3 regions of the Bacillus sp. JJ722 genome follow, and region 3 is predicted to be linked to each of the others. Evidence: riboswitches for the same ligand, from Rfam matches in the RefSeq annotation. Region 3 holds a riboswitch; each other region holds the start of a gene.

Region 1 (3,216 bases), on a different contig from region 3:
TCTGGTAGTTTCCAATACTTTTGTTGAATTACTTTTCTTTGTTCGAAGCTTTCACTGCGTTTGAAATCTTGACAAGTAATGTTCTTAACAGCTGAATGAACATCTGATCTATTTCGAGCAGGGGCCATATTTAATATCTTTATATCTCTTCTATTTTGTTCGAAAGCTTCTGTAATACTGTTTGAATTATTTTCATAGCTAGTTTTCAATAGTTGTATTTCTTGTAATTTCTCATCTGCAAATGCTAGCGCATTCTTTAATGTTTCTTCAAATTTTGATTCGTTTTTTATGTTAATTGGAACATGTAATAAACTACAAGAAGGCTGAATCCATACTCTATCTGTGTCAACTATATTCAAAATAGCATCTATGGTGTCTTTTTTCTTATTTAAATCAGCCTTCCAAATATTTCGTCCATCTATGATGCCTAGACCTAGTACTTTGTTTACTGGGAAACCAAATGTTTGGATATGTTTTATGTTTTGATTTAATCCATGAGCGAAATCTAATCCGATTCCTTGTACTGGTAATGATACGATTGATTCATAGTCATCTACTGCATCAAAATATGTTTGAAGCATTTTATTTAAAGAAGGAGCAGCTTCATGTAATTGTTCATATATATATTGAACGGTTTTCCATTCACTATTTGTAATAGATGTTACAAGAATTGGTTCATCGATTTGTACCCATTCGACACCTTCGTCTTGTAATTCTTTAAGAACTTGCTGATATAAGGGAATAAGTTGTAATAGGATACTTGGAATTTGGTTTTCATCATATCCTTTAGAAAGCTTTAGGAATGTATAGGGACCTACTATTACAGGCTTTCCTTTCACTCCAATCATTTCTTTCGCTTTTCGATAGGCCTTTAATGGCTTATTCTCAACTAGTTGAAATGTTGGGTTATTTAATTCTGGAATAATATAATGGTAATTCGTATTGAACCACTTTGTCATTTCAGAGGCAACAGCTGTATGATTACCTCTAGCCATTGAAAAATATTGAGATAATGGTATGTTACCGCTTATAGGGCCATAGCGATGTGGTACAAGACCAAACATTGTAGCAGTGTCAAGCATATGGTCGTAATAGCTAAAGTCATTTATTGGAATGAAATCAATTCCTTGTTCGATTTGTTTTTGAAGATTGGATAACAATACATTCTCTGTTAATTGTTCAAAGCTTTGTTCATCAATTTTTCCAGCCCAATATTGTTCTAGAGCTTTTTTCCATTCTCTATTTTCTCCAATACGCGGATAACCTAAATTACTTGTTTTCAAAATATTCATCTCCCTGTTTTTCAAATACATAAAAATAAAAAGGCACCTCTAACTTACCCCTAGAAAAAAGTTAGAAATGCCCATATGTATGCACAGGTTTATTCATTCTAACACCTCCCTATCTTCCGTAGGTAAAAAACAGTGTTGTTGGATTAGGCAGGTCTCCTGACTTAAGGATCATCATTAGTCACAATCTTCCCAATCGATATCGATCAGTGATATACATGTGCTAACTACTCTAATACAGTGGCGGGACCGCGTTGGATTTACACCAAACTTCCCTTTTAATTCTTAATACATATTAAGAAACCTATTCCCACAAATATTTATTTTTTGATAATTCTAAATAAACATACCGAATGATAACACTTTTACTGCTGAGCGTCAAACAAAAACAAAAAGAGAACAAAGATTACTGAAAAAACAGTATAGGTTATAAATATATGGACTAAAGAAAAGCTGACGAAAAGTAAACTTATTAATACTTATCGTCAGCTTTCTAACTATGAGCTTAATTCTGCTGTGGTCCTTTTCGTACTTTTTGAAAACGAAAGCCCTAAAGAAGGGATGCTTGCTAATGCTGTGAATAATGCAGCTATGAAATATACGATAAAGAGTGAAGTGCCTTGCATTATTACACCTGAAAAAGCATTTCCAATTAGCATCGCAGCTAACATGATTGGTGTAATAATACCATTTGTTCGACTAATAAATGCTTCATCAACGTACGTAATCATCAATGTACTAAGTTTGATTTGTATAAAAGCTACAAAGAATGAGCTTAAAAAAGTTAGCGATGCTGTTAAAACAAACCATGTTGACCATACTTCTAAGATTGTTGAGATGGACATGAATATGAGCGTGAATACAAAAGCAGCTCTTCCACTGATGCGTTCAGCGATAATCGCGGCAATAATCCCTCCTATAAACATTCCTAAACCGGCAATGGAAGTTAGCCATTGTAAGGCTTCTTTCGGTAAATCTAATCGATCTGTTACAAGAAACACTTCAAGTGGTTGTATAAGACCACCCGCTATTCCGATGAAGAAAAAGATGTAGCAAATTCTCCGTAAATTATTGCTGCTCCAAACATACTTAAAACCTTCTTTAATTTCTAACAAAACAGTTGAATTCTTATCGGGTACAAAGGAAGCATCTTTCGGTAAGAACAACGTAATAAGTGTTGATAAACCAAAGGTGATTATTAATAGATAAAGTGATGGCAAAATGCCAAATTGTGTATAAACGGTCGTTCCAATTATTGGTCCAATTATGACAAATATGGAACCCAAACTTTGTGATAAACCTAGTGCTACGCTAACTTGTTCTTCAGGTATATGTCTTTTGAAGATTTTTGAAGAAGAAGGTTGTGAAAACTGAGAAACAATAGCTGACACGAATGTAGCGAAGAAAATAGCTTGCCAAAACCCAAGTGAAACCGAAGTGATAATAAGCAGAATGGAAGCAATACTTAATAGTCCACCGCTAATAATGGTCTTCTTCGGATTCCAACGGTCAGCTAATGTTCCTCCTATAAATGAGAATAAAAACATTGGCAGAAATTCGATGACGGTTATTGCAGAAATAGCAACAGGATTTTGGTTTGTTTTTTCGATAACGAAATATAATATTGCCATATTTCGAATCCATATACTCATTTGATCTAGTAAATCGGAGCTTAAAATGATAAGAAAGATTCGATTTCTTATTAAGTCTTTCATTTACTCATGTCTCCTTTATTAGTAGTCTGAACGTTCGGTCTACAAAAGTGTAAAAAACAACCTGAACGTTCGGTTTATAAAATGTGTGAAAATTTTAGGTCAGAACATTCTCCGACCTATGTTTAAGAATTATCGTTTAGCTATTCCAGTTAATATAAGATCTATACTTTTACGATATAGTGCTTTCAATTGATCAAAATCCATTTCATAAT
Region 2 (3,216 bases), on a different contig from region 3:
TTTTTATAGAAATGCTCAAAACTCCCATCGGTTAATTCCTCAGCACAGCTTTCAAGGAAAATCTTGAAATGTTCATTCCAAAGTCCCTGTTTGATTAATGGTACCTTAAAGTCCTTAATAAAATCAGCTTTAGTTGGATATCTAGTAAGCTTTCGTTCTTTCAGTTGGTGGCGAAGTTTTCCCTTCTCTTCTTTGATAACTACTTCACTCCCATTAAATAATCCATATTCTCCAAACTCGTTATAAATTGCACCTTCACAGACTAATGATAAGACCATCTCTGGATGTGTTGCGGCAATGCTAAGCCCAACTTCTGCGCCTAGAGAACTCCCAACTATGTGGCATTTATCAATTCCGAGCTTATGTAATAATCGATACATGTCATTAGCAAAATCATCAATATGATAACCAGTCAATGGTCGATCCGATTTCCCATGCCCTCGTAAATCAGGTGCAATGATTCGATATTGCTTTTGAAGCAAAGGTATAACACCGTTCCACATTTGTAGTGTTCCACCGCTGAAATGAATGAGTAGAATAGCTGGTTTATTTTCATTTTCTATAGAATAACTAACATTAAGTTTTAAGCTATTTCCCAGATCAATTCTCTTTTCGGTTATCAACCTAACCAACTCCTAAAAATATTTTATCTAAAATATAACGTCTATTTTCTTAATATCTCACATTAAAAATCCATATTTTACTAATATTATAATCTAAAATATGCAGCAAAGTTATTTAAGAATATGAGAAAGAAAAAAATCAATACATAAGTATGATGAAAAATAAAGCTTGATATTCGTCTTTAGACTTTAATTAAGGATGCGATAGTTTTAAAAGACAAATGAAATCTAATATATCAAAAGTACTAATGGCTTTTCGGAATATTTACAATATTGTCGAAGTATGTTAAACTTTGCAATAATTGAATATAAATTGTATAAAAGTGCCTATTGAATTACGAATAGGATAATAGGGAAATCGGTGAGATTCCGATGCAGACCCGCTACTGTAAGTGTGGATGAAATTGTCATTATACCACTGGTCATCAAATGTTTTGATAAACCGGGAAGGGGACATGAGTAAAGTGAAACACAAAGCCAGGAGACCTGCTTTTATGCACTTTCCAAATTCTTCGGGGGGAGAGGATAAGGGGACAAAGACGTTTATTTGTGCGTTTTTTTGGCACGTATTTATGTTAATTTAGTATGTCTTTTTAAATTATTTGCTCTCTTTACTATGTAAAGAGGGCTTTTTTCATGTTTGGGTTTTAATAATTTTTATAGAAGAGAGGTGTTTTCGTGAAAAAGCTTAAAGGTTTACTAGTTATTATGCTAGTACTGTTTACGTTTTTTTCAGGATTACCTTTAAACATGCTGGTAGGGCATGCTGAAAATGTGCCGGCTGCAACAAATATAGAAAATGAAACAATAGTGAATGAAAAAGAGAGTAATGTTCTTAACCAGGATGTAACCGAGGTAGGAACCATTCCAATAGATATACGAATCGAAAGTTGGGATCACACGATTGTTCCTAATCAACAGATTCAAGTAAAGCCTTTTGATTTGACACATGTTGTCGGTGATAACACTGTTGGAAATTGGTATAAAAATCATAATGAACCATTAGCCATACATGCTATTATTCAAGCTCTTCAAGCAAAGGGAATTGACGTAACAAAAGAATCGGGTATCTACGTTAAACATGATGGCAATTATATAGCTTCCATTGAAAGTTTAGGTGAATTTGATAAAGGTCCTATGTCTGGTTGGATGTATCGAGTTAATGGCGAGCAGGTAGGATTAGGTGTGGGCGAACAAGTCATTAAAGCGAATGATCGAGTAGAATTATATTTTGTTGGTAATTATATGGAGTATGAATTTGGTAGTATTACAGCTTCTCAATCAAAAATTAAGGCTGGCGAACAAATAACATTTAATGTTACTGGGTTCAAAACAAGTTGGGAAGGGGACAGTCCATCTACCCCAATTGAAGATGTCAACATTACGATTAATGGTAAAGAATCCACATATATGACAGATCGTAACGGGCAAGTTACGGTCCCATTTAAAGAAGCAGGCAAGTATAGTATTTCGGCTGAAAAGAGAGATGAAGAAACTTACTACAACTTAATTCGTCCAATACCAATTGAGATTGAAGTGGAAGCCGTCAAAGTACTCGAAACGCCAAAACCAGAAGTACCTGATTTGGAAAAGCCAAATCCTGAACCTGTTGAAGCGATAGAAATCAAGAATCCGACAATGAGTGAAGCACTGATAAATACTCATAAATATATGCAAACAGATTCTCCAAATCCTGTTTTTTTTAAAGAATGGTATATTTTGAGTTTAGCAAGAGGTTCTAATAATGTGCCTCAGTCGTACTATGATACGTACTACAAAAATGTTGAAGAATATGTAAAGAATAAACAAGGTATTTTAACCAAAAATAACTACACAGAGTATTCACGTGCGATATTAGCATTAACAGCTATTGGAAAAGATCCTACTAATGTAGGAGGATACAATCTGTTAGAAAAGCTTTATAACTATGGCAATGTTATAAAACAAGGAATTAACGGAGGTATATTTGCATTAATAGCCTTAGATTCAAAGAAATATGAAATACCGGCAGAGAGTGAAACTGTCACTGTGACTAGGGATAAACTAGTTAAATTTATTTTAGAGAAACAATTAGCTGATGGTGGATTTGCTTTGTTTGGGGCGAAAGGCGATGCTGATATTACTAGTATGGCCATTCAAGCGCTATCATCTTATAAAGAAAAACAAAATGTGGAAGAAGCGATCAATAAAGCGGTCACATTTTTAAGTAATATTCAGCAAGAAAATGGTGGTTATGTAAGTTGGGGAACACCGAATGTTGAAAGTGCCGCTCAAGTACTGGTTGCATTAACTAGCATTGGAATAGATCCAAAAACTGACCCGCGATTTATTAAAGGTAATGGGAATTGGCTTCTATCGAATATTATGACTTTTTATGACAGTAAAGATGGAGCGTTTAAGCATACTTTAAATGGTACGAGTAATTCTATGGCAACAGAACAAGTATCGTATGCACTAGCTGCTTATGACCGTTTTTTAAATGGCAAGAACAAGTTATACGATATGACAGATGTTGTATCGAAACCAGAAACAAATCTTATAGAGATTCCATCTATTACTGAAACAATCAACAAAAATCATGAATGGATTTTAA
Region 3 (3,216 bases):
TTTTCGATTTAGCACTTGTTCAGCAGGATTTTTAGCAGAGTCTCCGTACGTTGTAATAATAACATCTGGATTTAACTTAATCGCTTCCTCTTCACTCATTTTAACCCAGCCATCTTGAGCGGCTGCTACGTTTTCAGCACCAATCATTTCAAGCATTTCATTCATGAATGTATTTTTTCCTGTTGTAAAAATGTCAGGTTGTGGCGAAACTTCTACCCATACTTTTTTCTTTTCTTTAACATTCTTAGATTGTTCTTTAATGGCTGCTACTTTTTCTTCCATATCAGCAATGATTTTATCTGCTTCTTTTTCTTTTCCTGTTGCTTTTCCGATTAAACGCATAACATCATACGCTTCCTCAAAAGATGCTTGAGTTCCTTCAGGTACAATAACGGTAATGCCCGCATCTTCTAATTGCTTAACTGCATTTGCATGGTTTTGCAAATGATATTCTTGCAAGAATGCTACGTCAGGTTTAAGAGCCAAGATTTTCTCTAAATTAAGATCTTGAGCACCTACTTTTTCTTTCTTCGTAGCTGCTTCTGGATAATTATCGAAATCTGACACACCAACAATTTCTTCATCTAAACCTAATGCAAAAAGAATCTCTGTAAAGCTTGGTAACAATGAAACAATAGTTTCAGGTTTCTTTTCTATTGTAATATCTTTTCCTGTACTATCTTTAATCGTTACTGGAAATGCTTCTTGCTTCGCATCACCTTGTTCTGTTTTTGTTTCTTCTTTCTCAGGCTCCTCAGATGTGCCACATCCTGTTAATACGCTAAACGTCAATAAGAATAATAGCGCTAGCAAACTAAGACTTTTCGTAAATCGATTAACCATTTTTCTGCCTCCATCATTTCTGCTATTTTTATTAAGTAAAAACTATTGAATGATTCAAGTAGTTACACTTACTAATTAATATTCAATGCCATAGATTGCATCTACCCCATCTTGGTAGTAATGCTTCTCTTCCTCAATAATCGATACTAAATCAGCAATCTCTTTTATTTCTGGTTTTGCATCTCTACCAGTAATGACAACATGAGTATTTACTGGTTTGTTCTTTAATGTCTCTATTACATCAGCCAAAGGTAGCACATCATCGATTGGGAAAGAATCAATACTTAACGCATTGTTCAGCTCATCGAAAATCACCACATCATATTCGCCGCTTGTTAGCTTTTCTTTAGCCGTTACCCAAGCTTTTTTTAAAGCAGTACGATGTTCATCAGGCGTTTTCAACCAAGTAAAACCAATCCCTAATTGAGCTACTTCAGCACCTAATTTTTCTAATGAAATTTGTTCACCATATGTACGTTCTGGAGATTTGATAAATTGCAAAATAACAACTTTCATATCTCTTCCTAACGCTCGCGCTGCTAATCCAAACGCGGCAGTAGTCTTCCCTTTACCATTTCCCGTGTAAACCAAAATCTTCCCTGATGTTTGCTCTTGTTTTTCCATTTCTACATCCTCCCTATTCCATCCAGTAAGCATAAAAAAACCTTGACCATAAAGGCCAAGGTATCACTGAATAGTATGACAAGTCTTGACCTACATTCCCCTCCGAAATATAAGCGTGGAATGTTTTTCTAGAAAAGTAACCAAGAAATCATCATACACTTCTCTCTTATAGAAAAACACAATCACTCTTAAAAAGCAGGTTTCCTGACTTCGCACCATCAGTCATGTAAGCCTTCCCAAAATAAATTCAGTGGCTTACACAATAAATTAGTGATTACAGTAGCGGGGGCTGTACTGGACTTTCACCAGTTTCCCTATTATCCTAAAAGGCACTCTTTAAGAAATATGTAATTATTTGTTCTCAATTCTTCCTCATTTTACTGTACAAGAAGCAAAATGTCATGCAATTGACGTTAAACGAAATGAAATAATGTTAAAATGCCCAATTTCCTTTACGGAAAATCGGCTCTGCTACGCCTTCATCTGTTATTCCATCAATGTCCATTTGATCTGAACCAATCATGAAATCAACATGTGTTATACTATCATTCGCACCATTTTCATTTAATTCTTCACGCGTCATTGTTTTTCCGCCTTCTAAATTAAAGGCATACGCGCTTCCAATCGCTAAATGATTAGATGCATTTTCATCAAATAGAGTATTATAATATAAAATATTTGATTCAGAGATTGGCGAACGATGTGGCACCAACGCTACTTCTCCCAAATAATGTGATCCTTCATCCGTTTCAACTAAATTTTTCAAAATTTCTTCGCCCACTTCAGCTTTCGCATCAATAATGCGACCATTTTCGAAAGTAATTGTGAATTTATCAATAATATTTCCACCATAGCTTAATGGCTTCGTACTAGAAACTACTCCATCTACCCCTGTTTTTAAAGGCATTGAGAATACTTCTTCTGTAGGCATATTCGCCATAAAGTCAATACCTGCTTCACTCACACTACTTGCCCCACACCAAATATGCTTCTCTGGAAGTTCAACCGTCAAATCTGTTCCTGGTGCTTTATAATGAAGCTTCTTGTAATGCTTTTGATTTAAGTAATCAACTTTTGTGTGAAGGTTATCATTATGTTGTTGCCATGCTACAACAGGATCTTCTTGATCAATGCGAGTCGCTTTAAAGATTGCATCCCATAACATAGCCACTCTTTCTGATTCTGGTGCATCAGGAAATACCATATTAGCCCAAGCTTGTGAAGGTACGGCTACAATGCTCCATGCAGTCTTATCACTCTGTACAATAGAACGAAATTTACTTAATGCTTGACCTGTAGCTTTTTGATTATTGGCAATACGATTCGGGTCAATTCCTTTAAGTAAGTCTGGTGACGATGAAATAACAGATAAATAAGCTGCACCTTGTTCAGCTAATTCGTTTTGCTCATTTGCACGATGCTTTGGAAATGTTTTAAACACTTCATCGTCAGCATTCTCATATTTCAACCGATTAATTGTATCATCGCTAAAGTTAACAATTACATTATACGCACCTGCTTCGTACGCTTTCTTGGTAATTAAGCGAACAAGCTCTGCACCCTCTAGCATAGTGTTAATAACTAACGTTTGACCTTTTTGAATATTAACACCTACTTTAACAGCAAGTTCAGCGTATTTCTCTAAATTGTGTTGAAAATCGCTCATATGAACACTCCTTTTTCTAAATCTTCTTTACTATTGTATCATTGTATTAACAAAAATTCTTATATATAAAAATGCACTTCAAT

What was found. A riboswitch is a leader RNA that binds a small molecule or an ion and turns the genes downstream of it on or off. The one in region 3 is predicted to bind cobalamin.
Region 1: linked by a shared signal. The riboswitch ahead of metE (5-methyltetrahydropteroyltriglutamate--homocysteine S-methyltransferase) and the one ahead of V7014_RS05855 (cob(I)yrinic acid a,c-diamide adenosyltransferase) in region 3 are both predicted to bind cobalamin.
Region 2: linked by a shared signal. The riboswitch ahead of V7014_RS20000 (Ig-like domain-containing protein) and the one ahead of V7014_RS05855 (cob(I)yrinic acid a,c-diamide adenosyltransferase) in region 3 are both predicted to bind cobalamin.

Annotation. Positions count from the first base shown of each region.
Region 1 is NZ_JBALMO010000049.1:2,390-5,605, reverse strand. Features, by position in the region: gene metE (5-methyltetrahydropteroyltriglutamate--homocysteine S-methyltransferase) at 1-1,292, opposite strand, end outside; cobalamin riboswitch at 1,422-1,612, opposite strand; gene V7014_RS08055 (MFS transporter) at 1,787-3,004, opposite strand; gene V7014_RS08050 (TetR/AcrR family transcriptional regulator) at 3,134-3,216, opposite strand, start outside.
Region 2 is NZ_JBALMO010000185.1:424-3,639, forward strand. Features, by position in the region: gene V7014_RS19995 (alpha/beta fold hydrolase) at 1-623, opposite strand, end outside; cobalamin riboswitch at 928-1,131, shown strand; gene V7014_RS20000 (Ig-like domain-containing protein) at 1,302-3,216, shown strand, end outside.
Region 3 is NZ_JBALMO010000037.1:34,517-37,732, forward strand. Features, by position in the region: gene V7014_RS05850 (ABC transporter substrate-binding protein) at 1-843, opposite strand, end outside; gene V7014_RS05855 (cob(I)yrinic acid a,c-diamide adenosyltransferase) at 919-1,467, opposite strand; cobalamin riboswitch at 1,645-1,819, opposite strand; gene V7014_RS05860 (aminopeptidase) at 1,901-3,133, opposite strand.